Phragmitibacter flavus: one gene and its partner. The protein of the gene in region 2 interacts with the protein of the main gene of each other region in a pairwise test. Links are inferred from orthologs where the notes say so. Each region holds a gene or a part of one and is shown on either strand. Other genes may lie near its edges. The genes, in order: recA and dprA.

Evidence for each region.
Region 1: the proteins of dprA (region 2) and recA interact in binary tests that used the Bacillus subtilis proteins (3 or more experiments, as listed by UniProt). The link is inferred for Phragmitibacter flavus from one-to-one orthologs.

Annotation. Positions count from the first base shown.
Region 1 is NZ_VAUV01000002.1:304,949-320,968, reverse strand. The notes cover bases 2,188-5,178. They hold recA (recombinase RecA), read left to right. Parts: upstream 2,188-3,117; coding sequence 3,118-4,239; downstream 4,240-5,178. Other genes in these bases: FEM03_RS03390 (YdcF family protein), read right to left, coding at 4,748-5,178; FEM03_RS03395 (pentapeptide repeat-containing protein), read left to right, coding at 4,380-4,658; FEM03_RS03405 (type II secretion system F family protein), read left to right, coding at 2,188-2,998. Outside these bases: FEM03_RS03415 (sugar phosphate isomerase/epimerase family protein), read left to right, coding at 1-504; FEM03_RS03410 (Gfo/Idh/MocA family protein), read left to right, coding at 674-1,825; more of FEM03_RS03405, read left to right, coding at 2,000-2,187; more of FEM03_RS03390, read right to left, coding at 5,179-5,512; vccA (Verru_Chthon cassette protein A), read right to left, coding at 5,576-9,436; FEM03_RS03380 (voltage-gated chloride channel family protein), read left to right, coding at 9,581-10,855; FEM03_RS03375 (alpha/beta hydrolase), read right to left, coding at 10,858-11,982; FEM03_RS03370 (ABC transporter permease), read right to left, coding at 12,036-13,028; FEM03_RS03365 (ABC transporter permease), read right to left, coding at 13,021-13,941; FEM03_RS25495 (LamG-like jellyroll fold domain-containing protein), read left to right, coding at 14,072-15,088; FEM03_RS03355 (SDH family Clp fold serine proteinase), read left to right, coding at 15,123-16,020. UniProt on the Bacillus subtilis protein: Multifunctional protein involved in homologous recombination, DNA repair and competence.
Region 2 is NZ_VAUV01000006.1:270,710-286,502, reverse strand. Bases 13,030-15,793 are described here. They hold dprA (DNA-processing protein DprA), read right to left. Parts: upstream 15,080-15,793; coding sequence 13,979-15,079; downstream 13,030-13,978. Other genes in these bases: aroB (3-dehydroquinate synthase), read right to left, coding at 15,121-15,793; FEM03_RS09535 (PLP-dependent transferase), read left to right, coding at 13,030-13,982. In the rest of the region: FEM03_RS09580 (S8 family serine peptidase), read right to left, coding at 1-3,292; FEM03_RS09575 (NHL repeat-containing protein), read left to right, coding at 3,474-4,814; FEM03_RS09570 (hypothetical protein), read right to left, coding at 4,989-6,317; FEM03_RS09565 (DUF6807 family protein), read right to left, coding at 6,377-7,327; lpxA (acyl-ACP--UDP-N-acetylglucosamine O-acyltransferase), read right to left, coding at 7,509-8,306; RadC family protein, read right to left, coding at 8,451-9,146; FEM03_RS09550 (sugar phosphate isomerase/epimerase family protein), read left to right, coding at 9,406-10,350; FEM03_RS09545 (DMT family transporter), read right to left, coding at 10,375-11,292; bioD (dethiobiotin synthase), read left to right, coding at 11,611-12,252; more of FEM03_RS09535, read left to right, coding at 12,477-13,029. UniProt on the Bacillus subtilis protein: Protein that helps load RecA onto ssDNA during transformation. Binds cooperatively to circular ssDNA, is able to bridge different segments of DNA. Favors the loading of RecA onto SsbA- or SsbB-coated ssDNA and formation of RecA-DNA filaments.

The DNA of each region.
Region 1 (16,020 bases), on a different replicon or contig from region 2:
GTCCCCCTCCCCGAAGCCCGGCAACAAATCGCCGACGGCATCGCCGCCATCCTCCCCGTCGCCCAACAAGCCGGTATCAAACTCGCCATCGAACCCCTCCATCCCATGTATGCCGGCGACCGCTCCGCCATCAACACCCTGGCCCAGGCCAACGCCGTCATCGACCAACTCCACTCCCCAAAAAACCTCGGTATCGCCCTCGACGTCTACCACGTCTGGTGGGACGAAACCCTCCAATCGCAAATCGAGCTCACCGCAAAACACGACCGCCTCTACGCCTTCCACATTTGCGACTGGAAGACCCCCACCCTCGATCTCCTCAACGACCGCGGCCTCATGGGCGAAGGCTGCATCCCCATCATGCAAATCAAAACCTGGGTCAACCAAACCGGCTTCACGGGCCCCGACGAGGTCGAAATCTTCTCCACCCATTACTGGTCCATCGACCAGCACGACTACCTCAAAAAGATCACCCAATCCTACCAGCAACTTACCACCATGTGATTCAGAAGCTGGGGAGCACACGCATCTTGCGTGTCGTTCTTCGCATCCTGCGAAGAACCCGAGCGTCTCCAAGTCAATTAGGTATCCAACCACTTCCCCGTCCTCCCCAGCAACTACCAGCCACTCTCAACTCTCAACTCTCAACTCTCAACTCTCAACTCATCTCACCATGACCCAAACCATCGGCATCATCCTCAACGGCGTCACCGGACGCATGGGCACCAACCAGCACCTCATCCGCTCCATCCTCGCCATCATCGAGCAAGGCGGCGTCAAGGTCAGCAATGATCTCACCATCATGCCCGACCCGATCCTCACCGGGCGCAACCCTGAAAAACTCGCCGCCCTTGCCAAACGCACCGGCGTCTCCAAATGGTCCACCGACCTCCCCGCCACCCTCGCTGACCCGCAATACTCAATCTTCTTCGACGCCTCTGGAACCCTGCAACGCGCTGGCTTCGTTGAACAAGCCGCCGCCGCCGGCAAAGCCATCTACTGCGAAAAACCCACCGCCGTCGAAACTGCGGAAGCCCTCCGCCTCGCCCAAGTCTGCGAAGACGCCGGTGTCAAAAACGGCGTCGTCCAGGACAAACTCTGGCTCCCCGGCATCCGCAAATTCCGCGTCCTGCGCGACCAGGGCTTCTTCGGCAAAATTCTCTCCGTGCGCGGGGAATTCGGCTACTGGGTCTTCAGCGGCGAGCACGAAGACCAACCCGCCCAACGCCCCTCCTGGAACTACCGCACTGAAGACGGCGGCGGCATCATCATCGACATGCTCTGCCACTGGCGCTACGTCATCGACAACCTCTTCGGCAACGTCACCGCCGTCAGTTGCCTCGGTGCCACCCACATCCCCCAACGTCGCGACGAATCCGGCGAAACCTACCCCGCCACCTCCGACGACGCCTGCTACGCCACTTTTGAAACCGATACCGGCGTCATCTGCCAGTTCAACTCATCCTGGACCACCCGCGTTCGTCGCGACGACCTCTTCACCATGCATGTCGACGGCACCCACGGCTCCGCCGTCGTCAGCCTGCGCAAGTGCTGGGTCCAAAGTCTCGGCAGCACCCCCCGCCCCACCTGGAACCCCGACATCGAACAACCCATCAACTTCTTCACCGGCTGGCAGGAAGTCCCCGATGCCCTCCCCACCTACGACAACGCCTTCAAAATCCAGTGGGAGATGTTCCTCAAACACGTCGCCACCGACGCCCCCTTCCCCTACACCCTGCGCGAAGGTGCCAAAGGCGTCCAGCTGGCCGAGGCCGGTCTCCAATCCTGGGCCGACCGCAAATGGGTAAGCATCAATCCGCTCTAAATCTTCCAAGGAGCACTTCCGGCCACCAAACTCACCAATCCAATTTCGCCAGACACTTGGCCCACCAACCAATCCTTGGTGGGACCATTCAATCGTGCATGGCACCAACCCATCCAACTGCCATGCCGCATTTTCCTTGACCCCTCCCCTCCGACCCATCACCTTCATCCCCCGATGACCAATCAACAACGCGCGACCCTCTACCACGAGTTCGCCAAGCTTCTCGCCGCCGGCCTTCACGCCGACCGCAGCATTGACCTCCTCCTCGAACAACGTCCTGCCGCCCCCGTCAAGAAATTCCTCCGCGGCATCCAAAAAGGCCTCGAACAACACCTTGGATTTACCGAATCCATCGCCAAATACAACGCCTCCACCGTCAGCAAACTCGAGACCAGCCTGCTCTCGGCCGGCGAACATGGCGGCCGCCTCGAAAACGCCTGCGAACACCTCGCCCGCTACTTCGAACTCCGCCAAAAAAGCATCGACAAAGTCCTCGGTGCCCTCATCTACCCAATCATTCTCCTCCACCTCGGCCTAATTCTTCCCGACTTCATCACCTACTTCTCCGGCACTCCCATTCAGCAAATCGTCCCCCACCTTATCGTCCGCCTCATCATTCTCTGGGGCTTCCTCGCCGCCATCGCAATCCTCTGGGAACAAGGAGCCAAGGCCGCCACCAACTCCACCAGCGCCGACAGCCTCATTGGCATGATTCCCCTCATCGGCTCCATCAACCGCCACTGGGCCCTCGCCCGCTTCTGCCAGGTCTTCCACACCGGACTCCTCGCCGCGCTCAACATCAGCGAAACCCTCAAGCTTGCGGGAGCCGCCTCTCAAAGCGCCCTCCTCAACCAAGGTGCCACCAAAGCCGCCAAGGAAGTCGTCGCTGGAAAACCCCTTACCGAGGCCCTCAAATCTGGCAACGCCTTCCCCCGCTCCTTCCTCAACGCCGTGAACACCGCCGAAACCACCGGCACCCTCGACACTGAAATGGGCCGCTGGGCACAGATCGAAGGCGACCTCGCCGCCCGCTCGCAGGACCGGGCCGCCGAGTGGCTGCCGCGCATCTTCTACGTCATCGTCGTCCTCTACATCGCCAGCCGCATCATCGGCATCTTCCAGGGACTTTATGGCGAGGGCAGCGCCATCAATGAATTGCTCAACGCCTACTGATGTGCCATTGCTGACCCGACATTTTCAAACATTCGAAAAACCTTATTGCAATTCACTGTTCACTGGAACACATTGAGCCTAACTTAACTTAATTACTCACCGACTACCCCACACGAATCATGGCACGCGCTCCTAAAGAACCCACTACGACCACCGACACCGCCACCTCCAAGATCGCCGACGCGCGTTCCCGCAACCTCGACGCCGCCATCCAACAGATCCAAAAGGACTTCGGCGAAGGCTCCATCCTGCGCATGGACGAAAGCTCCCGCGTCGATGTCAGCATCATCCCCACCGGCAACTTGCTTATCGATCAGGCCCTCGGCATTGGAGGTTTTCCCCGCGGTCGTATCGTCGAGGTCTACGGTCCCGAATCCTCCGGTAAAACCACGATGACATTGACCGTCATCGCCCAAGCTCAAAAAGCCGGTGGCCTCGCCGCCTTCATCGACGTCGAACACGCCCTTGACCCCACCTACGCCCAGACTCTCGGCGTCAAAATGGAGGAACTCCTCGTCTCCCAGCCCAGTAGTGGTGAAGAGGCCCTGCGCATCTGTGAAACCCTCGTCCGCTCCAATGCCCTCGACGTCATTGTCATCGACTCCGTTGCCGCCCTCGTCACCCGTCAAGAACTCGACGGCGAAATCGGCGACGCCACCGTCGGTGCCCAGGCCCGTCTGATGAGCGCCGCCCTCAGAAAGCTCACCTCCATCATCAGCAAAGCCCGCACCTGCTGCATCTTCACCAACCAGATCCGCGAAAAAGTCGGCGTCATGTTCGGCAACCCCGAAACCACCCCCGGCGGCAAGGCACTGAAATTCTACTCCAGCATGCGCATCGACATCCGCCGCATCGGAGCCATCAAATCCAGCGATGGCACCACCACCGGCAACCGCACCAAGGTCAAAATCGTCAAAAATAAACTCGCGCCTCCCTACACCGAAGCCGAGTTCGACATCATGTATAACGAAGGCATCAGCGGCGTCGGATCCCTCCTCGACCTCGCCCTCGAAGCTGACATCCTGCAAAAACGCGGTTCCTGGATCAGCTACAAAGGCACCCAGCTTGCCCAAGGTCGCGACGCGTGCAAAGACGCGCTCAAAGCCGACCAAACGCTATACAACGAAATCGAAGTCGCGGTCAAAACTTACCTCGTTGACAAAAAAGCCGCCAAGGGTAGCAAAGCTGGCAAAGCAGCAGCCGCCGCCAGCGCCGCCCTTGCTTCCGGCGAAGACGAATAAACGAAAATCGATTTCTCAAAGATCGTCTCCCGGCGATCTCAGGATTTTTAGACCTCCCATCATCCGCTTGCCACCCGCGCAGGCGGATGATATTTTTTTGTGCATCAACCCTCCCTCATTCAACTCAAACACACCCCCTGATGAGCACTACATTCGAAGACCAAGACCTTGGTGGTGCCGAATTCACCAACAGCAACCTCAGCGCCGCCAAGTTCGACGATATCAATCTCGCCAACGCCCGATTTATCAACGTCAACCTATCCGCCGCGAATTTCGAAGACATCAATCTTTCCGGCACGGTTTTCAAGAACATCGACCTCACCAACGTCACCATTCAAGACGCCAATTACGAAGGCATGCGCATTGATGGCATTCTCGTCACCGAACTTCTCACAGCGCACGGAAAACGCCTTGCCTGAGTTCCATCGAGACAAAAGTCACTCTTTCGTTTTGTTACCAAGGATCGTTCAGGCCGAAGCCACAACGTCGAAAATACCATCACATCGCGTCACATCCAGCCTCGCCACTGATATACCCACGTTCCAATCACCTCATGGAACCAGTATTTATAAACGTTGAACCCATTGGCATGCGGCAAATGCAGCCAGCGAAAATCCCCGACATGGTTCACACTGCTCACGTAATTGCAGCGCACCGTCCCACCTAAAGACACCCCGGCTTTGACAAAGGTGCCTTCAGCCCTCGGCATGTGGAAGGCCGAAGTCACCAACAAAATCTTCGTCCACCCCCGCTCTTTCATCAAAGCCGAAACTTTCAGCGCCTCATCTCGTGTATTCGCACACACCCCCAGAGAAACCATTCCACTCGTTTCCAGGCCCATCAGCTCAAGGCCCTTCAAAACCCGATCCGCCTCCGAGTGCATCACCCCCGATTCCTTGTATCCACCCCCTCCAAGCACCAGCACCGGTGCCTTTTTCTGCGCATGCAACATCAACGCCGTGCTCAGTCGATCCGCCGAAGGATTCAAATGAAACCCCGTCGGCTCCACAAAAGAAGGCTCCGCCCCGCCTCCCAAACACACAATCGCATCCACCACCGGCCACTCCTTGTCCGGCATCTTGGGAACTCCCTCCAATCTCGCCATCAACAACGACGCCAACGGTGTGCAGGTCATCACCGAAAAAATCACCCAGGCCAATCCCGGCAGCCACAAATCCTGCCAGCGATGCCGCCACAGTCGCCACAGCAACCAACTTCCGAGCAAAACCCAAATCACTCCCAGCGGTTGCAACAGCGGAATCAACGTCTTCATCGAAATAACTTTTCGCCTTCTGCCATGGATAATCTTCGAACAAACGTTGTCTCAACTCCTCTTTTAGGGAATGAACTTCTTGCTGCTCAAGATCCGAAAACGGTAGAATGACTCCAGATTGCCCTCCTGCTCCCCTTCCTCTACCGGCTCCTCTTGTTCCTCGCCACCACCGCCTTCATCTCCCGACTCCGATCCTGATTCCTCCGGGACTTCCGCTGCGACAAGAGCGAAATCGGGCAACTCGGGATCATGCGGATCAAGGTAACGCTCAAACGTCACACTCCCACGACTCTCCGCCACCACCGCGTCCTTTTTCTCGACCCACTTCGCCCAATCTGCCGGGTCGTCTCCCCGCTGCCTCTTCAACGGCTCGAGCACCTGCACACAATAATGCACGGTGTAAGTGTTGGATTTCGTCGTCAGACGTGAATAAAGCCCGGCATACGGGCGCTCGCGAACATTGTCCCCCGTCAACGCATGTTCCGCCCAAAAAGTCGATGCACCACCGCCCTCGCCATCGCTCGGCGGCGTCGGTTCCGACTCATCAGGAACTTCCTCCGGCGTGAATTCAGACAACAGCCGCCCCTCCGGCACCAGATGCATTTCGCAGATCTCACTCGCCGTGCGGAAATACTGCCCTTCATCAAAGCGTCTCTGCCACTGAATCAAGGTCTCGTTCGCATCAATGGCAAAACGATAGTTGGCCTCCACTTCCCCCGCCCCTTTGTAAACCTCTGAAGCCTCAACCGGAATGGCCATTACCCGCTCGCTATGCAACAATGCCCGCAACGCCGTGGTGCGCTCGATGTAAGTGAACGGCATGATCTGATGATTCAAATTCACCTTTCCCGCCGTCGAAAAAGGCTCACTGATCGCATAAGGCTCCAACACCGGCATCCAGAACAGATCGAGCAACAAATGATCCGGCGGCGACTGCGCCCCCACATGCACCGGTTCTCCCGTCCCCGCAGGTCGAAACAATAACGTCTGCCACGGTTTGCCCGCTTTCACCCCGGTCGGCAACGAACCAAACATCACCGGCGAAGACACCTGACGGTTCGGCGAAAACAACCCAGGTGCTGCCAGATCCGCATTCTCTCCAGTGGCAAAAAACGGAATGTCGCCTTCAGATGCGCGAAGTCCGTTGCCTTCATCCGGTTTGTTGATGTAAGCCCCATCCATCTCCGCCCCCAGCCCGGTGTCCCAGTCGCCCGTCAGCGCCGGCTCCGATACTCCCACAGGAACATCGGGAATTACTCTCCTCTGCTGCGTAATTCCTGGCACCAGTCGCCCGTCCACGTCAGAAGCAAAAATGTGATGCTGCCCCGTCGAAGTCCCCAATGAATGCGCAAACCTCTTGCTCTGGTCATGATAAAACCGATGCGGCACAAACTGCCCCCGACTGGGCTCAAGCGGGTCCGCCCCCACCTCCGCCTGCGCCGCGATCAAGCGGTAGTCCCCGTGACGCGGCACCATCGTGCGCACCACATCCGGCTTACGAAACATGCCACCCGCGTAAAACTCAAACTCATCCAGCGTCGGCGCTGCGTTGCTGGCCAACTGCCCGGCAAAATTCAACCGACCCAAAAATTGGGGGGCGGGGGTGCCATTCGCACGTCTGGCACCACCATCCGCCGAAAACGTCCACCACGTCCGCGCCACTGTCGCAGTAGCAATTCCTTCCTCGGTCTCCTCTCCCGTTGTCCCCCCCTCCACCAATCTTGGCATCAAAAACGTCCCATTCTCAAACGGCACCTTGATCTTTTGAACGAGGAATTCATCTCCTTCCAATGACGACTCCGCCCCTGCATAAAGTGACACCTCAATCTCGCCACCTTCAAACTCCATGGTCGCCAGATCCTTGTCGGTAGTGCCCGGCGCTTCCACCACCGTGATCGGCACACTGACAAACGGATACACGTTGTCCACCGTCAATCCCCGATCTGCCGGCATCACTCCACGCGCAGGCAGCTTGCGCCCCTTCAGCAAAGCTTGAAATCCCCCTGCCCCGCCCCATGACCGTCCATGCGCCACCTCACCCGCCGCCAGCGTGTGCCGCATGGACGCATCCGCCGGAAAACCCAACGACTGACCATTCACCTTAAATTGTTCCAATCCGGTGATGCGGATCTGCATGTCCGGCCTCAATACGGGCCACCCCATCGAAGGCGAAAACAACTCCATCAACAGCAATGCCTCAATGCGTCGTTCTCCGGGAACCAATCGCTTTTCCAATGTTTGATTCTTCAAAATCGGAATGTTGGCGAAAATGTTGCTCTCCGCATCCGCCGGATCTCCGGTTGCCGTGGCGATAAACTGCAGCCCGATCTCCGACAACGTGTAAAACCGGCCCAACCCCATTCCGTCCCCAATTTTCAACGGCACTACCTGTCCATGCCCTGGCTCAACCTCGGATTCAGACACCCGCTCGCTGGTAAACTGACCTCCAGGAAGCAGACCATCATAAATATTGGTCGACCGGATATGATCCACCATCTGGGCCAAAATCTGATCACGGTCCGCCACATACTTGCCCGCAAATGTCCCCAACCGACCCGGCACCTCACGAGAAGTTAACTTCTGCAAATACGCGACCAGCTCCTGATTGCGCAACGACTCCAAAAAATCCGCCGTGGGATGATTCGAATTCTTCCTGGTGAAATGAAACCGCGCCTCCGCTCCCGTCTCCCCCATGCTCGAACAAAACGCCACCAATCGATCATACACACTCCGAAACTCATCGGTCTCCTCCTCTGCCAGCGGCCAAATCGCCACGCGCGGCCATCCGAACACATTCAGCTCCGAACCCCGGCTGTTCGTGCTCAACAAAAATCCCCGACCCGCAATCTCTCCCGCCGTTAAACCAGCTTGAACATCACGATTCTGATCAAACACCAACTCATCCACCGAGCCATACAACCGGTCCGCATCCCCAGCCAGTCGTTCCGTCTCCCAGACCGTCCCGCCTTCTGATCCACCCGCCTCAATTCTCGGAACAATGCCTCCAATCTCCTCCCTGCTCAGCTCTGGAAAAACCGCCCCCATGCTCGTCGTCGCCGGGTGCCCGGGATAACGCTGAAATTCATCCGGTGCCGGAGGAAAGCTCGCCAGCACCGCACGATCAAAACTCGACTCCGTCCTCGGCAAGTCATGATACGAACCCGGTGCATTCCCCCGCTCCCACTCATCCCCCGCCGCAGTATTGACGTTGATCTTGCACGTGTCATCATCCGTCCAGAACGCCACCCGACCCACAATCGGATTATCCTTGGAAGCCACCCCCGGCGGTCCTTCCAGCAAAACCTCATTGGCCGCCGCAGCAGCAGCACCCTCATCCTCGTCTCCCGACTCCTCTGCGCTTCCCGGCAGCGGACTCATCACCTGTCCATTTTTCAGAAGATACAACCATCGCACCGGCATCGGAGCTTCATTCTGAGGACTCACCGGGGCACCCACCACCTGCAAACCTTCAACCTCAACCCTTGGATCGAAGATCGGATACCGCAACTCCCCTTCCAAATCCGCCATCGGCAGATTCAGATCGCGATACAATCCCGGGTAATTCATCCAATCCGACGGCACCTCCGCCAGCACATCAAAAGGCACCTCATTCACTTCCTTCGTCATCTCCCGTGCCGAATAGAGCTTCACCAAACTATCCTTCGCTCCAAAAGTCCGGATCATTCCCGGTTGCGAAGCCCAGCCCACCTCCGGCCCCTGAGTGGTTGCCGACCTCACCTGTGCCATCACCAACCCCACCACACTGTCTTCCAGCAAACTCAACGACAGGATATGACTCGTGTTCCGCGAAGCCCTTTTTTCATTGGTCACATTGAGGAAAAAACCCAGCACCAAAAACATCACCAGCAAAAGCACAGTAATCACCAGCACCAGCGCCACACCCTTGCGTCGTCGTCGGTTCATGGTTTTGGGCAATAGAATTAAATTCATCGAGTCGGCGACATTCCAGCACACTACCCCGCCAAGATCAACCCCGCCACATCGAAACAAAGATTCGCACCCGGAAGCGACCCACGCTAACGTCACCCGCCGTCCATCCCGGTCCCGATGAAGCGCTGGCCTAACCTTCTCCAACCACTCAACAACCTTGCCCAACTGCTGTGGTGGAGCCTGCTCATCCTGCCCGTCGCCGTTCTCACCGGCTCCGCCAGCGCCCTCTTCCTCTGGTCCCTTGACCGGGTCACCCATATTCATTGGACCCACCCCCACCTCCTGTTCGCCCTTCCCATCGCCGGTGGCCTCGTTGGACTCCTCTACCATCATCTCGGCAAAAATTCCGATCGAGGAAACAACCTGCTCATCGACGAAATCCATCAACCCGGCGGCGGTGTCCCCGCCCGGATGGCTCCCCTCGTCCTCATTGCCACCCTCATCACCCACCTCTTCGGAGGCTCCGCCGGACGCGAAGGCACCGCCGTGCAAATGGGCGGAAGCCTCGCCGGACTCCTCAGCCGCATGTTCCGCGTTGGACCCGACACGCGCAGACTCATGCTCATGGGAGGCATCGCCGCAGGATTCGGCGCCGTCTTCGGCACCCCCCTCACGGGAGCCGTGTTCGCCATGGAAGTCCTGTTCATCGGCCGCATCCAATACGATGCCCTCATCCCCGTCCTCATCGCCAGCATCATCGGCGACGCCACCTGCACCGCCTGGGGCATCCACCACACGGTCTATCACCTCGAAGTCGCCCCCGATGCCGGACTTCGCGCCGCCTTCCATCCCCTTCTCCTCGCCAAAGTCGCCCTTGCCGCCATCCTTTTCGGACTCGCCGCCCGACTTTTCACCACCCTCACCCACGCCACCCAATCGCTTTTCGCCCGACGCATCGCCTATCCTCCCCTCCGACCCGTCATCGGCGGACTCCTCGTCATTGCCATGGTCTACCTGCTTGGCACCCGCGACTACCTCGGACTCGGCGTCGACAACCCCGACCCAAACGCCGTCTCGATCACCTCATCGTTCCAACCCGACGGTGCCCACACATGGTCTTGGCTTTGGAAAACCCTCTTCACCGCCGTCACCCTGGGCAGCGGATTCAAAGGCGGCGAAGTTACCCCCCTGTTTTACATTGGTGCCACCCTTGGTCACAGCCTCGGCCTCCTTCTTCAGGAACCCGTCGCCCTCTTTGCCTCCCTCGGATTCATCGCCGTCTTTGCCGGTGCCGCCAACACCCCCCTCGCCTGCACCCTCATGGGCATCGAACTCTTCGGCTCCCACTACGGCGTCTCCTTTGGCCTCGCCTGTTTCATCGCCTACCACTCCAGCGGCCCCACCGGCATCTACCATGCCCAACGCCTCGCCGTTCCCAAAAATAGAAGCTGAATTCACCGCTCGACTTCCTCCCGCGTCAGCACTCCGTCGCCATTCGCATCCAGCCGCTGAAAAAGTCCGGCAGGACCACTGAACTCCCCCTTCTTCACCGTGCCATCGCCGTCCTTGTCATCGCGACGCAACACCATCTCCCAGGGAATTCTTCGCCCTTCTCCACGGTTCATCGGCGGTGCCTCTCCCTCCTCCGCCACACTTTCCGTCGTCAACGCCACCACCTTCGTAGCGCCTTTCTTCAATCGCTCATCAAAAAAATCCACCACCAACTTCGCGATTTCCTCACTCCCAAACCCCGGCCTGCCATGCCCACCCCCTCGAATGGTATGCAATTGCGCACTCACTCCTGAATTCTTCAACGATTCGAACAACAACTCACTCTGATTCAACGGCACCGTTTTGTCTGCATCGCCATGCACCATTAAAAACGGCGGATCATCCTTGCTCACATAATTGATCGGATTTGCCCGCGCCGCCTTGTCCTTGTTCTCCAAAACTGCGCCCCCTAGCAACTTTGCCTCCGGCGACTCCACATTCGCAACCCTCTCATAACCCGGCGTCTTCACAAACACCTCAAAGTCCGTGGGCCCAAAATAATCACAGACCGCCTGCACCCGGCTCGACTGATCCAAATGAGCCCCCACATCAAACGCTTTCACATCGCCACTCGTCCCCATCAACGCCACCAGATGCCCGCCCGCTGAACTCCCCCACACCCCAAATCGCTTCGCATCCAAACCATACTCATCTGCGTGCGCCCTCAACCAACGAACCGCCGCCTTGCAATCCTCAATCTGCGCCGGAAACACCGCATGACCGCTCAACCGATAGTTGATGCTCGCCACCGCATATCCCTTCTCGACGTAACCCCCGCGCAACGGCGGACACCCCTCCTTCGAACCATTCTGCCAACCACCCCCATGCACCCAGATGATCAATGGCAACAACTCATCCGACTTCGTCTCCGGCAAATAGAGATCCAGCTTATGCCGCTCATGTCCGTCCTTCACATAAACCAAATCCCGATGAGCTTTCACCCCCTCCGGCACCCGCACGGGGGCTTGCGCCCAAATCCCAAACGCCATCCCACTCAGGCCAAACATCAACAAAGATCCCAACTTCATCATGCCCATCCAACCCGCCCATCGCCACAAAGTTTCAACTCACCTCAACTTCATCAATCCCCGCCCTTCGGATCAAACGCATCGCGCAATCCATCCCCAAGGAAATTCAGCGCCAGCAAAGTCGATGACATCAGCGCCGCCGGAAATGCCAGCAGCCACCATTTGCTGTCCAGCGGATTGATCACCTGCGCCCCGTCCTTCAACAGCGACCCCCAGCTCGCCGCCGGATCTTCAATTCCAAGACCTAGGAAGCTCAAAAAGCTCTCATCTCGGATCACCGCCGGAATCGTCAACGTCAAACATGTCAGCACCAGCGTGCTCAAGTTCGGCCACAGGTGCTTCCACAAAATCCTCCACCAACCCTGCCCCATCGCGCGGCTTGCCGATACAAACGCCAGCTCCTTCAACACCAGCACCTGCCCCCGCACCAACCGAGCCATCGTCAGCCATTGCACCAATCCCAGCGCCAAAACCAGAATCCCTATCCGCGAATATGGAATCGCATCATTCGCCAAGTCCACCAGCCACTTCATCTGCTCCCCCTGCGCCCACAGACGCAAACCATCCAACCCATCCTTAAAATAACCATCAAACGTGTTGATGAAAATCATCACAAACAAAAGGCTCGGCACTGAATTCAGAATGTCCACCAACCTCATCATTCCCCCATCAATCCTGCCTCCCGCATAACCGCTGATCATCCCATAAATCCCGCCAATCACCAGACTCACCAGCGCCCCCACCAATCCCACCCCCAAACTCACCTGCGCTCCCGTCAGCAAACGATAAAACAAATCCTGACCATTCGCATCCGTCCCGAGAAGATGAAACCGCGTCCCGTCCTCCGACCGGCTCATCGGCGGAAAAAACTGATCCTCACTCACCTGCTTCACTCCCGCATCCAGAAAGAACGGAATCACCACCGCCAGCACCGCCACCGCCAGCGTGAACCACAGCGAAACCATCGCCAGCCGGTTGCGACGCAAAATCTGCCAGCCATTCGGCGGACTGCCCTGCCATCGATTGGATGTCGCCGCCTCAGCCATGCAATTGAATTCGTTTGTCCAGGAACATGTAAATCACGTCCACCAGAAAGTTAAAAAACACAATCAGCGCCGAATACACGATCACCGCGCCCGTCAGCAGAAAACAATCGGCGTTTTGAATCGCATTCACAAACACCATCCCCACCCCCGAAATGTTGAACACACTTTCGATCACAAACGATCCCGTCAGCACATAAGCCGCCATCGGACCCAGATACGTCACCACCGGCAAAATGGCCACCTTCAGTCCGTGCTTCGCCAGCACCCGCACCTCGTCCAATCCCTTCGCCTTCGCCGTGCGCATGTAATTCTGCGAAAGCACATCCAGCAAACTGTTGCGCGTCAGCCTCGCCACATAAGCCAGGAACGGTAACGACAAGCAAATGGACGGCATCACCAGCTGCTGCCACGTCCCCACCCCGCCAATAGGCAGCCAACCCAGCCAGATCCCCAACACCGCAATCATCAATGGCCCCGTGATGAACGTCGGCACACTGATCGCCCCCAGCGCAAAAAACATCCCCCCAACATCCCAAAGCGAATCCTTCTTCATCGCCGCCACAAACCCCACCAGCACCCCGCCAACTGACGCAATCAAAAACGCCGTCCCACCCACCAGCAGCGAGTTCGGCAGCTTCTGCCCAAGGATCTCCGCCACCGTCAGATTCTGATACCTCAGCGACACATACAAATCCCCCTCAAAAATCAGCCGCTTCAAATACCGCCCCAACTGCTCCGACTTGCTCCCATCCAACCCATACTGCGCCTCCTTCGCCGCCTTCGCCTGCTCCGTCATCCGCTCCTTTTCAAACGGTCCGCCCTTCTGTGAAATCGACAACACAAACGTCAGCGACGCCACACACAACAGCACAAAGAGGCTGCTGATGAATCGTCGCAGGATGAACGTCGCCATGAGTCCGCTCAACAAGCACAGGTTCTACCACAAGGCAAAAAAACAAACAGGGATTGCTCAACCCTCTCAAAATTGATAGCCTTTCATCATCGCGTCCGTTTCTTCCAACCCCTTCTCACTTTCCGACTCTATGAACGCCATCAAGATTCCCCTCGTCGCCTTGTTGCTCTCTCTGGCTGCCCCCGCCCTCCATGCGAGCGTCATCGCGATCTATTCTTTCGACGCTCAGAATGGCAATGACGCCAGCGGCAACAACAACCACGCCACCGGTTCCGTCACCTACAGCACCTCGACCCCGTTTGGCGACGGCTACGCTTATTCCGTCAACAACAACAAGCTCACCGCCCCCCACACCACCTCCTCCGGCTCCACCACCGGATTCAGTGACATCTCCAACAATCTCAGCGTCTCTTTCTGGATCAATACCGGCACCACCGGCAATGCCGACTGGTTCCGCATCGCCCGTAAAGGCGCTGGCGGCACCACCAGCAATCACTGGATCATCAACCGCAATGCCGGCACCGCAGATACCAACATCCGCATCGACAGCGGCGAAACCAACCCCACCGGCTACAACCAGAATCTCGCCCAAAACGCCCAGAACGTCCTGACCAATGACTGGCGTCTGGTTACCTACACCCTCAGTTACAGCACCGGCACCACCGGCACCTGGACCGAATACCTCGATGGCGCTTCCGTAGCCACCGGCTCCTTCATCTTTGGCAACGGACTCGCCAACACGAATGCCCTGGAAATCGGCGTGTCCGGCGGCAACTGGATTGGCCTCATGGACGACCTTGGCATCTGGAGCAACGCCCTCACCGCCGGTGAAGCCCGCTCCATCTACACCCTCGCCACCAACAGCCTTTTCAACTACGACCTCGAACTCGTCACCCAGCTCCACACCCTCCATACCACCACCACCGGCACCCTCGACCTCAACGGCTACACCTGGTCCTACACCGACTCCCTTAGCGGCTCCGGCTTCAACCCGGGCGACCTCTATTTCGACAGCATCAGCAGTCAGTGGATTCTCCAAATGACCGCCACCACCGGCCTCTCCGCCGTCCCCGAGCCTACCCGCGCCGTCCTCCTCACCCTCGCGCTCGGCAGCCTTTTCCTCCGCCGCCGTCGCCAGCGTCATTGACCAATCCCCTATCCTGCACGACCTAACCCCATCCATGGAAAAGAAACGAGCCGTTCGCATCAACAAGCCCCCCATCCTTACTCCCCAAACGCAGAAGATCATTGCCCAGTTGGAGAAAAAACTCGGCGCCCCCTTCATCGCCTACTGGTCCTCCGGCAACGGCTCCGTCTGCCACAACGACGTCGCCGCCTTCTTCGACCTCCTCAAAGGGCTCGGCAAACGCGAACACCTCTATCTCTTCATCAAATCCAGCGGCGGCAACGGCCAGGCCGCCCTGCGCATCGTCAACCTGCTGCGCCAATACGCCGGTAAAATCACCGCCCTCATCCCGCTCGAAGCCGCCTCCGCCGCCACCATGATGGCCATCGGTGCCGACGAAATCAAGATGGGCCCCCTTGCCTACCTCACCGCCGTCGACACCTCCCTTACCCACGCCCTGTCTCCGGTCGACCGCACCAACCACGCCGTCGCCGTGTCCCAGGACGAGCTCAATCGCGTCCTCCACCTCTGGAAAGAATCGCGCGGCAACGGTGAAGCCAACCCCTACCCCAGCCTCTACAACCACATCCACCCTCTTGTCTTCGGAGCCATCGACCGCGCCAGCTCCCTCTCCATCAAGATTTGCGAAGAGATCCTCTCCTACCACCTCGACAACGCCAAGGCGCGCGAGAAAATCAGCAAACACCTCAACTCCGCCTACCCCAGCCACGGGTATCCCATCATGCTGCGCGAAGCCCAGCGCATCGGCCTCAACGTCAGCGATCTCGACTCCGACCTCAACGATCTCCTCGTCAACCTCAACGAAATCTATTCCGAGATGGGCCAGCAAGCCATCACCGACTACGACCAGGAGCACTACCACGACCACGAGATCCTCAACATCATCGAAGGCAAATCCACCGCCTTCCTTTATCAAAACGACAAGGACTGGC
Region 2 (15,793 bases):
CGTTGGTGAGTAGACGAAGCGTGCCTTGATGGATGCCGGCGGTGATATTGGTGGCGTCGAAGGTGGCGGTGAGGTCGGTGCTGCTCCCAGGGGCAAGGGTTCCGGAGTTGGGCGAGATCGTGAGCCAGTCGAGGGCGTCGCTGGAGATGGTGATGTTGTCCCACCAGGTGTCGACGCCGCTGTGATAGTTGTAGACAAAAGCGTAGGCGCATTCGTTGGCGGCGGTGCCGTTGCGGAAGGGGATGCCGGTCTGGATGACGATGCCGTCGACAGCGTAGTCGAAGGTGCGGGTGGTCCAGTCGATGTTGCGGAATTCGATGTGATACCAGCGCTCGGGTTCGTAGGCGATGAGCTGATTGCCACCGACGTCGTCGTTGATGTAGAAGCGGCCGTTGGTGTTGGCGAAGAACCAGATGAAGTCGACGAGATAACCGCCGGCGACGTCGCCGAGGACGAAGTAGCCCGAAGCCTGGTCGCGGGCGGAGGTGCGCAGTCGGAAAGAGGCGTAACCGGGGCGGGTGCCAAAGTCGAATTCCTGATGGATGCCGCTGAGGTGATCGTCGGCTCCATCGAGTCGGAAATGGAAGCTGTGGTTGCCGACGGCGACGTGGTCGGTGACGACTTCGCGGGTGGCTTCGTCACTGAATCCATCAAACCAGAGGTCATAAGTGCCGTCTTCGAATCCGTCAAAAAACGGTAGGGTGCTGATGGTGGCGGTATCGTTGTTGAGGGTTCGGGGGGTTGACGGAACGCGCATCGGACTGGCGGGGCCTTCTTCAATCGTGCGCGGTTGGTTGGTGTTGGAAGTGGGAGAAGAGAAATGGCTGGCGAGAAGTGAGGTTGCGGAAGTGACCGTGGGCGGCGGTTCGGCGGGTGGAGTCGTGGCTTGGGCGAGTTCGAGCAATTGCCAGGTCAGGGACTGGTCGCCGTGGTTGGTGAGGGACAGGGGTTGCGTGGTGGTGGTGTCTTCCTGAAGAGTGGCGGCGAGTTGCAGGGGGGTGACGCTGAGGCTGGAGAAGCCGAGGGAGAAGTTGATGTTGGTGACCGTGGGCGGGACGGTGACGGATTGCGGCTCGGAAGGGATGTAGTTGGTGGCAGTCGCGGTGACGGTATAGGTGCCGTCGACGGCGGTGGCGGTGTAGTCGCCCTCGGCGTTGGTGGTGGTGGTGACGGGCACGATGCCTGCGAGGGTGATGGTGGCGTTGGCGATGGGGGTGGTGCCGTCAAGCTGGGTGACTCTTCCGCTGACGGTGGAGGTGGTATAGAGGTGCAGGACGAGGTCGTGGGTCCAGGTGCGATTTTCGTCGTCAGTGAGCGTCAGCGTGAGGGGGATATCGGCGGGAGTGGGGTGGGTGGAGTCGATGCTAATGAGATAAGGCGTGGCGGTGTTTTGAGCGGTGGCCCCGTTGTTGATGGTGCCGAAAGTGGCGGTGTCGTTGGTCAGGGTAATGAGAGGGCTGGCCGTGTTCAGGGCAATGCTGCCGGTAATGGCTTCCGCAGGAGGACCGCCAAGATTGCGAATGGTCAGCGTGACGGCGGCCGTTTCACCGGGGCTGAGGATGCCGTCGTTGTTGCCTAGGGTGCCTTCGACAGTGCCGGAGTCGTCGATGTCGCTGGCGGTCATGACGGGATACGGTGCAACGGCGAGGGGGATGCTTTCGCCGACATTGAGGACACCGCCACTGATGATTTTTGGATCGAGGGACGCGACCGGACGGGCCTGGGCAATGAGGGCGGTTTTGATGGCGGCGAAGCTCATGTCGGGATTGGCGGCGCGCATCAGGGCGGCAGCTCCGGACACGTGAGGGGTGGCCATGGAGGTGCCGCTGTTGAGGCCGTATCCACCGCCGGGCAGGGTGGAGAGAACTTCAACACCCGGGGCGGCGAGGTGGACGGTGTTTTTGCCGTAGCAGGAGAACCAGGCGAGCATGTCGCTGCTGTCGGTGGCGGCAACAACGATGATGTTGTTGGGCGAGTCGTAGTTGGCGGGATAAACGGGAATGATGTCGTTGTTGGTGCCGTCGTTGCCAGCGGCGATGACACAACCGACATCGGCGGCGGCAGCTTCCTGGATGATTTCTTCGAGGGCCTGGGAATAGTCGCCTCCGCCCCAGGAGTTGGAGGTCAGCATGGCTCCATTGGCGGTGGCATAAGCAAGGCCTTCAATGGCGTCGGAATCGGTGCCGCTGCCGCTGTCAGAGAGGAATTTGAGCGCCATGATTTTGACGTTTTGGGCAACGCCGCTGATGCCGATGTCGTTGTTGCCGGTGGCACCAACGGTGCCGGCGGTGTGGGTGCCGTGGCCGTGTCCGTCGGTGGGAGCGCCGTTGCTGGTGACGAAGTTGAAACCATGGAGGTCGTCGACGTAGCCATTGTTGTCGTTGTCGATGCCATCACCGGCGATCTCGTCGGGGTTGATCCACAGGTTGGCGACGAGGTCGGGATGGGTGGTGTCGATGCCGGTGTCGAGCACGGCAACAATGACGGATTCGCTGCCGGTGCTGGTGGTCCAGGCAGGGAGGACGTTGATGTCGGCGCCAGAGACGCCACCCGTTTGACCAGTATTGCGCAGCGGCCATTGTTCGGCGAAGCGGGAGTCGCTGGGGGCAGTGGGAGATTGGTTGATGCCGACGATGTAGTCGGGTTCGCCGTAAGCGGTAGGGCCAGTGCGGTCGCCGAGAATTTGCAGGGCGCGGTCGTAGGTGGCGAAGTCGCTGTTGGGGAGGGCGACCAGATAGAAAGGGGTGTTGGGAATGCGGCGGCGAATAGATAAATTGTGTCCGGCCAGCCAGGTTTGCAGTTGGGTTTCGTTGAAGCCGTTGCGCAGGCGGACCTTGAGGTGGTCGGCCACCATGGTGCGGCGTTTGAGGAGGGTTTCGCTGCCGTCAGGTGCGGTGGTGAATTGTTCTTCAGTGCGCAGCAGCGGGTATTTGAAATCGGTCTGGTAGACGGAGGTGCGGCGACGTTGGCCGGTCGGGGCGGGGGAGGAAAGGGTGGTCGCGATGATTTTACCGGAGCGAATTTCTGGGGGAAGGTTCTGGGAATTGGGGGGCGGATTGACACCGGATGGAGGTGCAGGAAAGGAGGGGGAGGCTGCCGGTTCAGAGGATGGCGGGCGGGCGGTGGACTGGCTCAGCTGCCATGGGGCGGGTGCTTGCGGTGCGGAGGTTGCAAGGTCCGGTGAGGGAGCCGATTGATCCTGATGTTGCCACAAAAGAAAGCCGGCTGTTGTGATCAGCAACAGCAGCAGGATCGCAGAGATCCCGAGGGCAGTATTTTTTGTGAAGCGCATTTAGGCAATCTGAGGCTATCGGAAATTGCGCTTCCCGCCAAGCAAAACAAAGCAGAAGGCTGGTCCCGAGCCTTTGCAGCCATTCGAAGAAAGTCTGATTCCGACATGGACGAGTGCGTAATCGTCGATGCGAGCCATTTTCAGGTTGGCGTTCGCCCACGTGCTCTCAGATAATGGAAAGATGAAGCCTGCCAAACGTCCCAAGCGCTACAAACCGGACCGGCTGGATGCTTCGGCAATCACGCCAGAGGTCGTTGCAAAATGGTGGTCGCCTCGTTTTGGCGAGACCAATCCGCAGCGCATGAACAATCCACTGTGGGAGTGGTTGGTGCGCACCCGCATGCATGCTTACAACGCCCGCGAGCGTTTTGGTTTTCCCTCGCCATGGGATGAAAGCAAGCCCGGACCCGCATGGTGTTTTGCCCGTTTTGGTCAGTCCGTCACGTTATTGCCGGACGGACGCGTGGTGATGATTGCCGGCGAGCATGAGGATTTTTATGACCCGGATTTCAAAATCTACAATGACGTCACCGTGCAACATCCTGATGGTTCGCTTGACCTCTACGGATACCCTGAAAACGTGTTTCCGCCTACGGACTTCCACACCGCCACGCTGGTGGGCGACCGAATTATCATCATCGGTAACAACGGTTATTTGGAGAGCAAAACGGAAAAGCCTGCTCAAGTGGCGGAGTTGAATCTGGAAACCTGGTCGATGCGTTTGATCGAGACTCATGGTGACCAGCCAGGCTGGTTGCACGATCACGTTGCGGCATTGAGTGATGACGGCCACACCATCACCATCATGGGAGGCATAACGGTCCCTGTAGCAGAAAAGGGTGAAGGATTTCGAGAAAATCCCGATGAGTGGTCGCTGGATTTGAAGACGTTGCAGTGGCGGCGGCTCAGTGCGAAGCCTTGGGAAACCTACGTGTTGTCGTCCAGCGAACTCAGGGATTTGGGGTTGTTCAATCTACGAAGCCTCCCCTGGGCCGTCGAATGTGGACACGGCATGCCTGCCAGTGCCGAGGTGTCGCTGGAGGAACTTGTTCCGGGGTCTATTTGGGAGGACTTTCAAAATCGGTTTGGTAAATGCAACCGCTACGCCAAGGAAGCTGCAGCGGAGCTTTATCAAAAAGGATTTGTTCCGGATCTGGAGATCATCCGCCACCTGTATCATCCGCCCGTGCCTTATCGGGACCTCCCGGAAGTGAGAGAGGAGGAAGAGAGTGAGGTCCATGATGAAGACGGACCCTTCGATTGGGATGAGGATGATTACAGTCGTCGAGGTGACGATTTTAATGGGACTCGAATTGATGTGCAGGGGGTCGTTGTGCGCTACAAGGAGGAAGGCTCACGATTGTCCGTGATTTTTGAAGGAACGCTGCCCATGGATATGGTTGCTAGCATTGTTGGCGATCTCGCTCAAAAACTCGAATTGCTGGTGAGAAAACCTGTTTTGGTTCAAAGCCTGGACTCCGCCGCGTGGAAAAAAGTGGATGATGCATCGAATGACCACTGACCGGGATAAACACCTCCATGACCGCCGCGATGTTGAGCTTTCGGACATTTCGGGAGGCGAGCACGACGATGCGACGTTAGGAAGCGACCGGCTGGGTCATGCTGGGAGCAAGCAGATTTTTTGGAGGAGCATCCAAAGCGGTGCTGAGCCCCGCACTCCAAAACTGGGTCGAGATTATTGGGTTGGGGATGTGCCGCGGTGGGACTCAAATTGGAGGTTGATGACGATGAACATGCTGGCGGTATGCATGCTTGACCAATCGTAGCGCTTGAGCATGGACTCGAGTGGTGGTTGGTCGTGCGTTTTTTCGCCTGCCAGTGCGATGATCCAGGCGGCAAACAGGGGTTCGCGCGCGGTGTCGTCTTCGTAGGGACTGCGCGGGTTGTGACTGGCCCACAGGGGCAACTGACTGCGACCCAGAGCGATGGCTTCTTCGCTGTTTTTCTGGGGTTTCCATGAGGCGTTCAAAAAGCGCCAGTCGATGTCGAAGTTGGATCGCGCCAAAGGGTCATACTTGCTGGCTCGTTCGAGGTGGGGGGCGGCACGTTCGGCGGACACTCGCAGGCCGGTGGTGTAGGCGTTGCGTGTTTCGGCATCGGTTTCCAGATCGGCGAGGGCGCGCAGGGAGGCTTGCGACATGGAGTGCGTCCAGAGATAGGTTTCGCTGCCGTTGTGGCCACCGTATTCTAGTCCGCTGGCGCAAACTTGGAGACGGGTTTGACCTTGTTTGCCGATCTTCTCGATCATGCGCGATTGATATTGTTCAAGCCATTGAACCTCGCCGGTCATTTCATGCATGGCGCGAAGCAGCAGCAAAAAGCGGGCGGCGTCGTGGGCCGTGGCGCGGGTGAAGGTGCCGCGATAACCAAAGTCCGGACGGATGCAAGGGACACGCCATTGATGACTTTCAAGGGCGATCACGGTATCACGCAACAGGGCAACCAGTTTGGGGCGATCCGCTTCTGACATCAGTCCGCTGCGCCAGTAACACCACAGGCCGTAGAACCAGGGAAACACCTGGTCTTCGGAACTGGCGGGATAACAGGACTGGCCATCGGCACCGATGCCGCGCGGCACAAATCCGGGCGTGGGACTTAGCGAGGCGAGTTTCATCAACCCGGTGGCGATGCGATGGGCCTTATTGGCGGATTCTTCGTCGCGCTTGGCTCGCCAGCGATTGCACAGGCCGTCGAGATACAAACCACCAAAGAATGGCCCGTCTTCAATCGGGGTCGACCAGCTCAGGCCATTGGGTTTGGCGGCCAGACATTCTTCGCGGGTGGGCAGGATGACTTCGCCATTGAGGCCCGCGTAGTGTAGCATGGTGTCGAATCGTGAGTCGATGAATCGTCGCCAGATTTCCTGATGCGCCGCTTCGGCGATGTTGTCGGACGGGTTGACGGCTCGAGACGAAGTGGGGCGTCCGAGGTTGACTAGGGCCAGTGAGCTCAAGCCTGCTTTGAGAACCGTGCGGCGCTTGAAGATTGCTTGGGCCGAGGGCATGGCGGGAGGAAAAAGGTTTTGCGCCTCGCGGGTTGGGTTGGGTCGGGTTTGGATGCGCGCTATTTCTTGGCGGCGGCGGATTTGAGGGTGGTGGCTGGGGTGGGTTCGCTTTTGCCGGTGTAGGCGTTCCAGAGGTTTTGGATGGCTTCGGCGCTGGGCATCGGGCCTTGGGAAATGTGGAAGCGAACTTTGATGGTGGCGGTTTCGTTGTGCTTGATGTCGGTTTTGTAGAAGGTGCCGAAGCGGCCGTAGTCGCGATAGGCGGAGGTGCGGGCGCCTTTGGGGTTTTCGGGGTGATTGAGATAGATGACGGTGTAGTCGTTGCCGCGATAACTGTAGGTCTGGGCGAACCAGGGGTAATCGAGGTCTTTCTGGGGATTGGCTTTTTCGATGGGGTAGAGGTAGGAGGTTTTGCTGCGGTCGACTTCCTGGGCGGGGCGGTATTGGAGGCCGGCGTGTTCGGGGTCGCCATCGAGGACGGTGTCGCCTGCTTTGGCGATGAGGGTGGAGGTGAGGTCGACGGTGGCGTAGAAGGGGGCGGTGGAAGGCAGCACGCTGATGGTGCGGGATTCTTCGAGGATGGTGGCGCCGGGTTCGCCTTCCCATTGGATGGTGGAGGTGAAGGTGGCTCCGTCAGTTGAGGCTTTTTCGCCGGTGAATTTCTGGTGGATCTGATTGCCGCCTTTCATGTGCCAGCGGTCGTAGCTTTTGCCATTGACGAGGATTTTGTTCCAGCCGAGGAAGATGGCGCGGTGATGCGGGAAGTCGCCGCCGGGGCCTTTGGTGATGGGGGCTTCGCCTTCGGGATCGAAGATATGGAGATAAGGTTTGTAGGTGTCGGTGAGTTTTGCGGGGTCGAAGCCGTGCATGTAGCGGGCGACGATTTTGTTGTCCTGCAGGATGTCGAGGTGGCCGTTGGATGAGGGGGCGAGTTTGAAGTCGGCGGCGAGGAGAGGGGCGGCGACTAGGGTGAGAAGGAGGGCGATGAGGCTGCGATTGGAAGCGGACATGGGAGTAGAACGGGGGGTGAGGAGGGCTCTTGCTGGTGTTTCCTGAAAATCGAGGACGAGTTCGAGTAGGAGGACGAGGACGAGATGATTCTGCTAGATGTCGCGAGGTGTCGCGGAGCCAACCGGCGTTGGCGATGGTTGGCGAGGGGAGTAGGAGTAAGAGTAGGAGCAGGAGGAAGAGTTATTCTTCGTCGCTGGAATCTTGACTGAGGCGGCAGATGCCTTTTTTGCTGTGGGCCTCGAGGAACTGGAGGAATTTTTCGGCGTGCTCGGGCCAGGTTTGTTGGCGGGCGGCGGTGAGGGCTTGGGTGAGGTTGTGGCCCTGACGGTAGATAAGATCGAAGAGGGCCTTTAGGGATTTTCGGTCGTCGGGACTGAAGCCGGCGCGGCGGAGGCCAATGACGTTGAGGCCGGTGACGCGGTTGATGCGTTGAGCAGCGCAGAAGTGGGGGATGTCTTTGCTGAAGCTGCCGTTGCCTTGGATGACGCAGCCGTCGCCGATGCGCAGGAATTGATGGAACACGGCGCCGCCGCCGATGAAGGTGCCGTTGCCGACTTGGACGTGACCGGCGAGGAGGACGGCGTTGGCGATGATGTTTTTGTCGCCGAGGATGACGTCGTGTCCGAGGTGGCTGGTGGCCATGAGGAAGTTGCCGTCGCCGAGGGTGGTATGACTGTCAGGTTTGGAGCCGCGGTGGATGGTAACGTGTTCGCGGATGGTGTTGTTTTTGCCGATGCGGACGCCGCTGGGGGTGTTGGGATCGAAGCCGATGTCCTGGGGGTTTTCGCCGATGATGGCGGCGCGACCGATGAGGGTGTTTTCGCTGAGGTGGGTGTCGCCAATGATCTGGGCGTGGGCGGCGATGCGGCAATTTGCGGCGATGCGGACGGGGCCTTCGATGATGACGTAGGGGCCGATATCGGCGGTGGGGTCAATCTGGGCTTCGTCGGAAATTAGGGCGCTGGGATGAATGGGCATTTTGGAAGTCGGAATGCGAAATGGGAAGGGAGTCTTGCTTTTTAACCACAGGTGGACACAGATGGACACAGATTTTCTCAGATAGATATTGGGAAGCTATCGGTGTTTATCGGTGTCCGTCTGTGGTTGATCGATTGGTGGGAATCAGATCATGCCGGCTTGGCGGAACGAGAAGTAAGGCGGGGCGCCGTTGCGGGGGGCGCCGATGATGAGGTGGTCGGCGAAGTTGATTTGCAGGAGTTCGGCGGCGGCGTTGAGTCGGCGGGTAAATCGTCGGTCGGCTTCGCTCGGAGTGGGGTCGCCGCTGGGATGGTTGTGGGCGAGGATAAAAGCGTGGGCGCGGTGGACGATGGCGGGTCGGAGGATTTCGCGGGGATGGGCGGTGCTTTCGCTGAGGGAACCCTGGAAGATGACTTCATCGTGAGTGAGATGCATGCGGGTGTTGAGCAGCAGGATGCGCACGGTTTCGTGTCCGAGTCGGGCCATGTCGCCGCCGAGGTATTGATGGATGAGGGCGGGGTTGTCCATGGGTTGCTCGCGGACTTCTTCCTGTGAGGCGCGGCGGCCGAGTTCGAAGGCGGCGGCGATGTGGGCGGCTTTGGCGGGGCCGAGTCCGCGAAATTGTTGGACGAGTTCCTTGCCGCTGCGGGTGGAGAGGTGGCGGAGGGTCCGGTATTGCTGGAGGAGACGCTGGGCCATCTGGATGGCGTTTTCGCCTTTGGCTCCGGTGTTGATGAAGATGGCGAGGAGTTCGGCGTTGGTGAGGGTGCGGGCACCGAGTTCAAGAAGGCGTTCGCGGGGACGGTCGTTTTCGGGGAGGTCGTGGATTCTGAGATTCATGGGGGTTTGGGGGTGGGTGGACAAACAGGGGTTTTCTTTTTAACCACAGATGGACACAGATGAACACAGATATTCTTAGATGCTGTGGTTAGGATTCGTGTGAATTTGTGTCCATTCGTGATTAAAACTCAGGGAACCACGAATGGACACAAATTTACACGAATAGTTTCGCTCTGATTGATCTGTCGGTGTCCTGCTGTGGTTGATGAATTGCTGGCGAGATTGACGGGATTGGGGGCGTTGTGTTTGAGTGATGAATATGATGACGAAGAATTTTTCGCGGCGTGGGTTTTTGGGGCGTTCGGTTTTGGCGACGGGTGGGGCGCTTTTGGGCGGAGTCGAGGGAGTTCGGGCGGCTGAGGGCGAAGGAGCGGGTGAGATGCCGATGGTGTCGGTGTTTACGAAACATTTTCAGGGGTTGGATTTTGAGCGGCTGGCGGATGCGATTGTGGCGACGGGCGTGAAGGGTGTGGATGCACCGGTGCGCAAGGGCGGGCATGTGGAGCCGGAACGGGTGGAGGAGGATTTGCCGAAGCTGGCGGCGGTGTTGAAGGATCGCGGGCTGACGTTGACGATGCTGACGACGGGGATCAATGCAGTGAATGAGGAGCAGCACACGGAAAAGGTGTTGCGCACGGCGAAGGCGCTGGGGGTGATGCATTACCGGATGAATTATTTCCGGTATGATTTGAAGAAACCGATCTGGGATCAGGTGGAGGAATGGAAGCCGGCGATCAAGGATCTGGCGGCGTTGAGCAAGGAGATTGGCATTGGGGCGATGTATCAGAATCACTCGGGCAAGGAGTATTTTGGGGCACCGGTGTGGGATGCTTATGGAGTGTTGCGGGAGTATCCGGTGGAGCAGATGTCGTTCGCTTTCGACATCATGCATGCGATGATTGAAGGGGGGAAATCGTGGCCGCTGGAGCTGGCGTTGGTGAAGGAAAATGTGGGGGCGTATTACTTCAAAAATTTCAAGCCGATGGAGGGCGGAAAGTTTCAGGATTGCCCGCTCAAGGATGGGGTGGTCGGCAAGGGGTATGTGGAGGAGTTGAAGAAGTTGAAGTGGACCGGACCGGTGTCGCTGCACGTGGAATATTTGAAGGGGTCGGTAAAGGAGGAGGGGTATCTCGAGAAGGCGATTGCGGCGACGAAGGGAGATTTGGCGACGTTGACGGAGTGGTGGGGGGCTTCACAAGGATAAAGGATGAAGGCGAAAGGATGAATTTTATGATTTCACCAAGCTGACGGCGACGCCGCCTGCGAGGGTGAGGAGGAGACCGAGGACCTGGATGGGGTTGATGGTTTCGCCGAGGAGGAACCAAGCGAGAACGACGGTGCCGAGGGGACCGATCATGCCGATGATGGCGAAGGCTTGAGAACCGGCGCGTTGGATGCCGATGCCGAAGAGGTAGGAGGGGATGACGGTGCCGAGGATGGCGAGGAGCACTCCGCAGCCGTAGGCACCGGGCGGAAGGTTGGTGAGGGCGGAGATCGGATGGGTGAGGGCGAAGTGGATGAGCACGAAGACGGCGGAGAAGCCGACGACGCAGGAGGTGAAGCGCGTGGGGCCGATGCGTTTGACCATCTGTCCGCTGAGGAGGACAAAGATGGCGTAGGTGACGGCGCTGATGAAGATGAGGGTGGCACCGAGCAGGGTGTTGTTGTTTTGGCCGAGATGGCTGGTGGCTTCGGCTTGATAAGCGATGACGATGCCGAGGTAGGAAACGAGCATGGCGATGATGATGCGGGCGCGCATGGGTTTGCCTAGGAACAGCACGGAGCCGATGACGACCAGCGAGGGGTAGGTGTAAAGGATCATGCGTTCAAGGCTGACGCTGACGTGCTGGAGTCCGATGAAGTTGACCACGGAGGAGAGATACCAGCCGCAGAAGCCGAGGGCGGCGAGGTGGAGCCAGTCTTTTCCGGTGAGCGGCACGGTGTCGTTTTTGCGGGAGCGCGAGTTGAGGTAGCCGCCGATGAGGAAAAAGGGCAGGGCGATGGCCATGCGCAGGGCGAGGACGGTGACGGCGTCGAGGTCGTATCGGTAGGCAAGTTTGACGAAGATCGCTTTGGAGCAGAAGAAAAGGGAGCTCGTGGCGACGATCGCGAAGGTGATGAGGGAGGTGCGGAGGGACAGGGACATAAAAAACAAAAAACCCGCGCGCTGGTGGTGGCGGGCGGGCGGGTAGGTGAAAGAATGAGAGGGTTGAGAAATTTCAGGGGTATCATCAACCAAACATCGACTGCCGTCCGCCGGACTTTAGCCAGGAGAGCTTGGTAATGATGATGATGGTGGCAGCAGGTTGATGCACGATGGGGATTTAGCGCGGGGTGATCGGTATTGCAAGTGGCGGGAAAGTAGAAGGCCCGTCCCGGGCCTTGGAGGATAGATGAAAGGCCCGGGACGGACCTTCTACGTTTTGCGGGTTGCCGGAGTGGAGTTATCCGATTATGGAGGGGCATGCATTGGTTTGTGACGGGCACGGATTCTGACGTGGGAAAGACTCATGTGGTTTCGCTTTTGTTGAAGGCGTTGAATCAGGCGGGGAGACCTGCGGTGGGGTTCAAGCCGTTTGCGTGTGGGAGTCGGGAGGATGCCAAGGCGCTGCTGGCAGCGGGTGCACCGGGGATGACGATGGACAAGGTGAATCCGGTTTATTTGAAGACGCCGGCGTCGCCTTACACGGGAGCTTTGATTGAAAATCGCAAGCTGGATCTGGACGCTTTGCATGCGGATTTCCGCGAGCTGGCCGGGGAGTATAGGCATGTGCTGGTGGAGGGGGTGGGCGGCTGGGAGGTGCCGTTGGCGCCGAGGGTGACGGTGGCGGATTTTGCGCGTCGGCTGGGTTTGCCGGTGCTGATTGTGGTGAACAGCAAGCTGGGGGCGTTGAACCACACGATTTTGACGGCGCGATCGATTCATTCGCGCGGGTTGACCTGTGCGGGGATCATTTTGAATCATGTGGCCGATGAACGTCATCCGGCGTCGATCACGCACCGGATGATTCTCGAGGAGTCGCTGAATATACCGGTGATCGGTGAGGTGATGCACGGCGAGACGGATGGCTCGGCGTTGGTTGAGTCGCTGCTGGAGAGTGAGTGAGGGGGGAATCGTCCTCCTACTCTTACTCTTACTCCTCCTCTCCTGATGGCAGAGCGTTGCGAATGAAGCGGTCAAGGGCGGGAACATGACTCGGGTGAATCGGTGGATCTGCAAAGACTTGGAGTTTGGTGTGGGGAGTAGGAGGACGAGTAGGAGAACGAGGACGAGGAGAAGAAATGATCGAATTTGCATGCGGTGGGATTTGAGGCAGAATGAGGGTCCTCATGCGCGATTTGTTCGTTGATCCTTTGTGCCGGGCGGAAGATTTGGGACTGCCGATTCCGCCAACTCCCTACGGAGTTTCGGTGTGCCTGCCTTTGTGGGAACATGTGATCGGTTATGAGGAAAAAGATCCCGCGGTGGTGTCGAAGTTTCAGAGTGGATACCCGCGCTTTTTTGTGCCGCCTTTGGTGCAGGGGTTGATGGATTTGGTGGAGAAGGAATGCGCGGGCTCAGGGGAGAAGGTTTTGGTTTTTCCGAGGGAAGTGCATGCGCAACGAGGATCGGATTATGTGCGCAAGCATGCCGGGGTGCAGGCGCGGGTGCTGGAGTGGGGACCGGAAAAGTTGGGGGTTTTGGTTTTTCCTAAAGAAGTGTATGACGTGGCGCGGCGGTTCTGGCGGTTTTGTGGAGAGTTGGTGAGCGCGCGGCAGGCGGAGGCGGCTGCGGGGATTGGGGGATCAGGGAGTGCGGTGACGTTTGAAGAGGGGGAGGCGGCGCAGAGGACAATCAAGGAGCGACTGGCGGGGATCACGGGTCAGAGGCCGGAGGATGTGTTTCTGTTTCCTTCGGGAATGGCGGCGAATTATGCGGTGCATCGGATGCTGACGGCGCTGTTGCCGGGAAGAAAAACGGTGCAGCTGGATTTTCCGTATGTGGATGTGTTGAAGCTGCAGGAGCAGTTCGGCAGCGGAGCGCACTTTTTGCCGTTCAACGATGAGGACGATTTTGAGCGTCTGCGGGAGATCGTGAAAGGGGAACCGCTGGCGGGAATTTTTGCGGAGGTGCCAAGCAATCCGCTGATGAAATGCGTGGATTTGCGCAAGGTGGTGGAGATGCTTTTTGTCGAGGAGAAGGACGTGCCGCTGATCGTGGACGATACGGTGGCGACGTGCGTGAACATTGATGCGTTTTTGCTGGCGGACGTGGTGACGACGAGTTTGACGAAGGCGTTCTCTGGTATGGGGGATGTGCTGGCGGGGTGTGTGATCGTGAATGGAGATTCGCCGTTTCACGATGACTTCACCGCGTTTTTGCAGGCGAATGCGGATCATTCACTTTGGCGTGGGGATGCGGTGGCCTTGGAGGTCAACTCGCGAGATTTTGTGCAACGGGTGAAGACGATGAGCCGCAACAGCGTGGCACTGTATGAATTTTTAAGTGAGCATCCTGCGGTGGATAAGGTGTATCACAGCATCGCCGATGAGAGCGGGGTGTATGACCATCTGCAGCGTGCGGATGGCGGGCACGGAAGTTTGCTTTCGTTTGTGCTGAAGGATCGCAGCAAAACGCCTTCGGTTTATGATGCGATGGAGTTCTGCAAAGGGCCGAGCTTGGGGACGAATTATTCGCTGGCGTGTCCTTATACGTTGCTGGCTCATTATGATGAGCTGGAGTGGGCGGAGAGCTGTGGGGTAGACCGGTCGTTGATCCGGTTTTCGACCGGGTTGGAGCCGGAAGAGGTGATCATTGAGCGGATGAAGCGGGCGTTGGAGCTCGCCTCAGCCTAAACCAGCCTGACATAAAACTTGCCGGGGAGGGCGCGGACGAGGCTTTTCATTTCGAGTTTCATGAGGGTGGTGCTGACGGTGCCGATGGGGAGGTTGGTGGCGAGAGCGATCTCGTTGATGTGGAGTTCATCGGTGCTGAGGGCGCTGTGGACGACGGCTTCCTGTTCGCTGAGGTCGGGTCGGTGACCGCCATGGGGGGCGTCGGCGCTGCTGATGATGTTCAGGGGCAGGACGTTGAATTCTTCAAGGATGTCGGAGGCATCCTGGACGAGTTTGGCTCCTTGTTGGATGAGATGGTTGCAGCCGTGGGAGGAGGGGCGGTCAATGTTGCCGGGGACGGCGAAGACGGTGCGGCCCTGGTCCATGGCTTGATTGGCGGTGATGAGAGAGCCGCTGCGCAGGGCGGCTTCGACGACAATGGTGCCGGAACTCCAGCCGCTGACGATGCGATTTCGCTGTGGGAAGGTGGTTTTGTCGGGAGGGTAGTCGACGGGATATTCGCTGACGACGGCCCCGCTTTCGGCGATGCGTTCGGCGAGGGCGGCGTTTTCGGGCGGGTAGAGTTTGGCGTGGCCGGATCCGATGACGGCGATGGTGCGGCCTTTGGCGGCGAGGGCACCTTCGTGGGCGGCGGTGTCGATGCCACGGGCGAGGCCGCTGATGATGGTGTAGCCAGCTTGGGCGAGTTGGAAGGCGAGTTTTTTGGCGGTGGCAAGTCCGTAGGCGGTGGCGTTGCGGACGCCAACGATGGAGACGGCGTGGCGGTCGCGTTCGGTGATCTGGCCACGGACGTAGAGGAGAAGCGGGGGATCGTGGATCTCGCTGAGGAGGTCGGGATAGACGGAATCTTCGGGGGTGACAAGGGTGAGATTCTCTTCCTGGATGCGGCGCAGTTCGCGGTCGAGATCGATGTGCTTTTTCCAGTGGGCGATGGTGCTGGCGAGGTCGTTGCCGAAGCCATCGATTTGCTGGATGTCGCTGGCTTTGGCGCGGAGGATGTCTTCGGGGGTGCCGAAGACTTCGAGGAGGCGCTGGACGCGGATGGGCCCGATTTTTGGGAGAAGATTGAGGGCGAGCCGGGCGTGGGTGGAGGTCATTTCGGGGGAAAGGATAAAGGATGAAGGCTAAAGGCTAAATTTTAGCTGCGCAGGTGTTCCAGGGCGCTGGTGAGGTGGGCCAGGGTGAGGTCTTTGGTGAGGAAGGCTTCGCCGAGGTCGCGCAGGAGGACGAAGCGTATTTGACCTTCGCTGAATTTTTTGTCGTGCTGCATGTGTTTCAAGATGGGGTCCGTGAGCAGCGAGGAAGGGAGTTGGGTGGGGAGTTGGTAGAGTTTGAGGAGGGCGAAGATTTCTTCGGCGTCGCTGAGGGGGAGTCCGCTGTGCTGGACGCTGAGGTGGGTGGCGGCGATCATGCCGAGGGAGATGGCTTCGCCGTGGAAGAGTTGACCGTAGCCGGCGGTGGCTTCGATGGCATGACCAAGGGTGTGGCCGAAGTTGAGGAGGGCGCGGGTGCCGTTGAGTTCGTGTTCGTCGGCTTCGACGATGCGGGCTTTGATGGCGACGTTACGGGCGATGAGGTCGGGGAGCAGTGTTGAGTCGGTGGCGGTTTTGGTGATGAGGTCAAACATGGCGGCGTCGCGAATGGCGGCGTGTTTGATGATCTCGGCGAATCCTTCGCGGTATTCGCGGGGAGGCAGGGTGGCGAGGGTGGCGGTGTCGGCGAGGACAAGGGCGGGTTGGGAAAAGGTGCCAATGAGGTTTTTGCCTTCGGGGGTGTTGACGCCGGTTTTACCGCCGACGCTAGAGTCGACT